Linked DNA regions of Vallitalea longa. The protein of the gene in region 2 binds, or shares a complex with, the protein of the main gene of each other region. Links are inferred from orthologs where the notes say so. Each region holds a gene or a part of one and is shown on either strand. Other genes may lie near its edges. The genes, in order: pfkA and rny.

Region 1 (3,173 bases), on a different replicon or contig from region 2:
TGGTATTTCCTACTTTTTTGTAATACCAAGCTAACCAACACGTTAAATTTATCCATCTTCCACCACCAAAATATGAGTCGGAACCATATCTATGTAATCCGTTATCATTTAGTAGTGCTTTTTCGATTTCTGATACTGTTTTTATCATTCTATCATCTGTTAATTCTATAACATGAAATGGTAATGCCAAAAATAATAAACTTGAATCGATATCATCGTAAAATGCATATTTGGAAAATCTTCCTTCTATAACACAATTTCTTAATATATAAGTTTTTATCTCCATAGCTATTTTATTGTATTCATTTTTGGGGATTATATCATGTGCTTCTTGTAATCCTCCACAAATACATGCCAATGTGGAAGTATGAATTCTGTCGTCTTTTTCTTCCCAACATCCGAAACATGGTGATTTCCAGAAGCATTCCAAATATTTTGCGACAAGTTCAATGCTCTTAATATAAACATCCTTCTTTTGATTTGTCATTTTCATATGTTGACAAATTCCCCATAACCATACCCCATAACCATCAAGTTGGAAATTAGATCTTTGTTCATCTTCTATTCCATTATCATTGTAGATTGAGTAAAGATAATCACTGTTCAGAAGTTTTTCGTTGTTCTTATATCTTTTGATTGCATTTGCGATTTTGTATTCCAATTCTATAATTTTCTTACTTGACCAATCATAATACTTATCACCTACATTATAATCTCCCATTATATCCAAAGCATATACACTGAAACTGTTATCTTTTAAAAAGCAGTATTTATATGCCCAATGAGTATGACTCCCTATGATAATACCTGATTTTAGTTGACTACCTTTAATTAAATTAATACTTTTTTCAATTAAATCCATATTGCCTCACCTCACTACTACTAGAAGAAAATTTATGCAATAACCCCTTAACGCACATGAAAATGCTCATATTTCATCTGCTATAAAAGCAGGACTTTCCCAGAAGGTAAAAATAGCTGAATTCTGTCCACTACAGAAATCAGCCTTTTCTTACAAGCTATTATGAATTAAATAAATTATATTGATAATATTTTACTGAGTTCATATCTTTTATCACTAATGGATTTTTTCATTTTCAATGCTTCATTTATATCATAATCAAGATATCTGCCTTCCTTATATGCTACTACTCTATTGGTTTTCCCTTCACTTAGTAAATCAACTGCAATCGATCCCATCATGGATGCATGCATTCTATCTACAGCAGTAGGACTTCCTCCTCTTTGTAGATGTCCTAATATAGTAGCCCTTGTGGATATTCCTGTTACTTCTTCTATTTTCTTAGCTAATTTTACTGAATCTTCAGAAGATCCTTCTGCATTAATGATTAAGTTGTGTCTCTTTCCTTTATGTCTGTTCTCTATAATCATTTTTATCAATTTCTCTTGTTTTATATTTTGTTTTTCAGGTAAAAGCACTGCTTCTGCACCATTTGCGATACCTGTCCATAATGCTATATATCCTGCATCTCTACCCATAACTTCAACGACTGAACATCTTTCATGTGAAGTGGATGTATCTCTTATTTTATCTATTGCTTCCATTGCTGTATTGACTGCTGTGTCGAATCCGATAGTATAATCTGTACATGCTATATCCAAATCAATAGTACCAGGTACACCTATAGTATTGATTCCAAGTCCAGCTAGTTTTTCAGCTCCTTTGAAAGAACCGTCTCCACCAATAACTACCAATCCATCAATACCGAAGACTTTACACATTTCAGCTCCTCGTTTTTGTCCTTCAGGTTCAATAAATTCCAAACAACGTGCTGTATGAAGTATAGTTCCTCCTCTTTGGATAATATCTGATACATCTTTTGAACCCATTTCATGGATATCTCCAGAAATTAATCCATTATATCCTCTTTTAATACCAACAACTTTTTTCCCTTTTGCTAACGCAGTCCTAACAACAGCTCTGATTGCTGCATTCATTCCTGGAGCATCTCCACCGCTAGTAAGAACTCCAATAGTATTTATTTCTTTTGCCATATTTTCTTACCTCCGTGTCACATTTATTTGAAAGTTAATTAATTAACAATTATAATATTCTCTTTACTTTAACACATTCTTGTCCTAAAATCAATTTTAATTTTGACAATAATTCTCTATTTATGTTAACATTCAGGTTATTAGGTAAATGCTTGATATTTTTTTCTTTCTCCAAATATATGATTACTTTATTTTCACCTTTATATTCCCCAATCAGCTTAATAATTTCATCATATAATTTTTGGTATGTCATGTAATCTTTTATCTTAATATATAGATTACTACGTACATTATCGAATGGAATCATTTTCTGAAGTATGATTTTTGAATCTTGCTCTTCAACAATACTCACTCGTCCTTTTACAAATATCTTAGCATCTTCATTCAATATATTTTTATTCTTCTCATAATCTCTAGGAAATATTATGACTTCAACCATACCATATAAATCTTCCAAAGTTATAAATGCCATCATTTTATTATTCCTTGTGGATTTTACAGTTTTAGATGTTATCATTCCTCCAATAACTACTTCTTGTCCGTCATATAATCTACTGATTACTTCTTCATCTTCAGAATAAATGAAATCACTGCTTCGTACATTGGATATAGTGTTTATCATATCTTGATGTTTTTCTAGTGGATGACCGCTTAAATATATTCCCAGTACTTCTTTTTCATTAGCAAGAAGCGCTTCTTCTGGATATTCTCCCACATCAGGCATATGTTCTTCAAATTGAGTTTTTGTAGTATCTTCATCAGAAGCAAAATCAAACAAATTCAATTGTCCTTCTATACTCCTCTTCTTGGTCTGAACTATTCCATCCAATATTATTTTGTAAGAATGCATATATTGTTTTCTGGTTCCCTTTAATGAATCAAAAGCTCCTGCTTTAATCAAACTTTCAATCATTCTCTTATTGAGTTCATTTCCAGCTAATCTTTCACAGAAATTAGTTATACTGCTATATTTTCCATCCTTATTCCTCTCTGCAACGAGAGAATTTATAGCTGATTTTCCAACGCTTTTAATGGCAGCAAGACCATATCTTATTTTACCTTCTGATACTGAGAAATCACCATATCCTTCATTAATATCTGGAGGAAGTAAATTTATTCCCATATTTCTACACGTACCAATATACTCAGATACTTTT
Region 2 (3,309 bases):
TTCAGCTATATTTTTTGCAATATTTGATATAAATATTTCATTTCGTATTCATAACTATATTTATTTTTTGTGTTCGCATTTATTATTATACAGTTATTTTGCAAAATATTTCATATACAACAATATGGCAGAAAGGTTTTAGCAATTTATCACTTAAACGTAATAATACCTCATTCAAATTTATTAAAACATTAAAAACTTATAAAATCAAGGAAAATATGATTAACTTAATAGAATAAATAGAATTTCATATAATAGGATTAATTATTTAAATTATAATCTATAAAAGAAATAAAAAAGAAAAGTGTGACATGCACACTTTTTTTACTTGGATTGAACGATTAATTTAATCGCTGTTCTTTCTTCTCCGTTAATATCAATATCAGTGAAAGCTGGAATACAAACTAAATCGATACCCGATGGAGCCACATATCCTCTTGCAATTATTATTGCTTTTATTGCTTGATTTAATGCGCCTGCTCCGATTGCTTGTAATTCAGCACCGCCTTGTTCACGGATAGTATTAGCAAGAGCACCAGCTACCGAATTGGGATTAGATTTTGCAGCAACTTTTAAAACTTCCACTCTAAAAGACCCCCTTTTTATTGGTTATATAGTTAAATATTCAATAAGAAATAGTCTTTTCCTTTTTTTCAATCAATTTTTATGCAGAATATTAGTTTTTATTTTTTTCAATAAATATATAATACCTTTTTTCTACAAACTAATCTAAAAAAGCTCAAAAAAACAAAGAAGCGTGATTTCTCACGCTTCTTATTTATTTAGCATATTCAACTGCTCTTGTTTCTCTTATAACATTTACTTTAATTTGTCCTGGATATTCCAATTCATCCTCGATTTTTTTAGATATTTCTCTTGCAAGTACTACCATTTCTTCATCACTTGTTTGGTCTGGAATAACCATAATTCTAATTTCTCTACCTGCTTGAATAGCAAAAGATTTATCTACACCTTTAAATTCAGCAGCAATCTCTTCAAGACGTTGAAGTCTTTTAATATATGTTTCTAATGTTTCACGTCGTGCACCTGGTCTTGCAGCAGATATAGCATCAGCTGCTTGTACAATGACAGCTACTAGACTTGTAGGTTCTACATCACCGTGATGTGCTTCAACAGCATTAATAATCACTTCAGATTCTTTATATTTCCTACATAAGTCTGCACCTATGGAAACATGTGAACCTTCCATTTCATGATCAACTGATTTACCAATATCATGTAATAAACCAGCTCTCTTAGCTACTCTTACATCTACTCCTATTTCACCGGCAATCAATCCACTTAAGTGAGATACTTCAATAGAATGTTTTAATACACTCTGTCCATAACTTGTTCTAAACTTCATTTTACCTAACAATCTTGTTAATTCATGATGTAAGCCATGAACACCTGTGTCGAAAGTGGCCATTTCACCTTCTTCACGGATAATATTCTCTACCTCTTTTTTAGCCTTCTCTACCATTTCTTCGATTCTCGCTGGATGGATTCTTCCATCAACAATTAATTTTTCAAGTGCAATTCTTGCAACTTCCCTTCTTATCGGGTCAAATCCAGAAAGTATAACTGCTTCAGGGGTATCATCAATAATAAGATCTATTCCTGTTAAAGTCTCTAAGGTTCTAATGTTTCTACCTTCTCGACCTATTATTCTTCCTTTCATCTCATCACTTGGGAGAGGAACTACTGATACAGTAGTCTCAGCCACATGATCAACTGCACATTTCTGTATTACATTTGCCAATATTTCTCTTGATTTCTTATTGACCTCTTCTTTTGCTCTAACTTCCATTTCCTTAATTAAAATTGCTGTTTCATGTTTCACTTCATTCTCAACAGATTTCAAAAGGTACTCTTTTGCCTGATTGGAGGTGAGGCCAGAAATTCTTTCTAACTCTTTAACATGTTTTTTCTGTAATTCAGAAACTTCTGCTTTCATTTTAGATAATTGCTCTTCTTTAGATACTAACTGATTCTCTTTTCTTTCTAAAGTATCAGATTTCTTATCCAAAGATTCTTCTTTTTGAAGAAGTCGTCTTTCAAGGCGTTGTAATTCGTTTCGTCTTTCTTTAACTTCCTTATCCAAATCACTTTTGATTTTGTAAGTTTCTTCTTTAACCACTAAACGACTTTCTCGTTTAATAGATTCTGCTTCTTTTATAGCTTCATCAACTATTTTTCTAGCCTTTTGTTCAGCTGATCCATATTGTGACTCTGCTACTTTCTTTCTATAAGAAACACCAAGCTTAAAAGTTATTATTCCAACCACGACTGCAACGACAAGTATTAATATTACTAGTATTATTGGATTATCAATCAAATGGTAACACCTCCTCATTATTTATTTTTCATTGTGCATGATGTTATTTTCCATAACATATAAATTTTATAACGTTTTAGAAATTATGTCAAGTTTTAATAAAAACTCTTTTAAATAGTATACATATTTCATAACGTTTTTTACATATTTGTTATGTATTAGTTAAATTTTTTTTTCGCATAAATTGGTCAATTACTTTATTAATTAAACTATAATTATAACCTTTTCTCATTAAATAACCTATCATTCTTCTTTTTATTTTATTATCTATAGTATCTACATTTTTATATTTTTTATATAATAAATTATATGCATTTTCTTCTTCACAAAAATCAATATTTTCTATATATTCATTTATCGTATCCTTAGAAATCCCTTTTTGGGTAAGTTCCATACCAATTTTTTTGACACTTTTTCTTTTTTGATTATAATTAACATATTTTTCAACGTATTTTTTATCATTAATAAAATTATATTCTTCTAAAAATAATATTATTTTATTAGTTACATAGTCATTATAACCAGTTAGTTTTAATTTTTGGATAATTTCCTTTCTAGTCATATCTTTTCTAGTAAGTAGTCTTAAAGCCCTATTTTTAGCTCTCGAAATAATATATTCTCTATATATTTTTTGCAAAAATTCTTCTGTAATGTCATCATTTATCTTAAGTTTCAAAAACTTTAATTCCTTATAAGTTACAAAAAACATATATTCTCCATCTATATGTATATCATAATAGTTTTTAAATCTTTTGTTTTGAATAATATCTGTTATAGTCATAATTATCCTTTCCCATAAGATAAAAAAGGACTGTATATAACCAGTCCCATTACTAATTAACAATTTATTTATATAAAACTAATTTCTACTTGTTTTTATTCTTTTTATCATTAGTTGTTTCTTTTTTAACTTCTTCTTTTTTCTTATCATCTTTCACTTCGTCTACTGGTATATCGAAATGTTTTCTAAC

The links.
Region 1: rny (region 2) and pfkA share a complex: the UniProt entries of both Bacillus subtilis proteins name them as parts of the possible RNA degradosome complex. The link is inferred for Vallitalea longa from one-to-one orthologs.

The regions. Positions count from the first base shown.
Region 1 is NZ_BRLB01000001.1:1,047,714-1,050,886, forward strand. Bases 28-2,855 are described here. They hold pfkA (6-phosphofructokinase), read right to left. Parts: upstream 2,017-2,855; coding sequence 1,039-2,016; downstream 28-1,038. Other genes in these bases: QMG30_RS04490 (glycoside hydrolase family 15 protein), read right to left, coding at 28-862; QMG30_RS04500 (DNA polymerase III subunit alpha), read right to left, coding at 2,066-2,855. Also shown: more of QMG30_RS04490, read right to left, coding at 1-27; more of QMG30_RS04500, read right to left, coding at 2,856-3,173. UniProt on the Bacillus subtilis protein: Catalyzes the phosphorylation of D-fructose 6-phosphate to fructose 1,6-bisphosphate by ATP, the first committing step of glycolysis.
Region 2 is NZ_BRLB01000021.1:85,872-89,180, reverse strand. What follows is about bases 58-3,021. They hold rny (ribonuclease Y), read right to left. Parts: upstream 2,336-3,021; coding sequence 779-2,335; downstream 58-778. Other genes in these bases: QMG30_RS21740 (regulatory protein RecX), read right to left, coding at 2,490-3,021; QMG30_RS21750 (stage V sporulation protein S), read right to left, coding at 325-585. In the rest of the region: more of QMG30_RS21740, read right to left, coding at 3,022-3,119; recombinase RecA, read right to left, coding at 3,205-3,309. UniProt on the Bacillus subtilis protein: Endoribonuclease that initiates mRNA decay. Initiates the decay of all SAM-dependent riboswitches, such as yitJ riboswitch. Involved in processing of the gapA operon mRNA, it cleaves between cggR and gapA.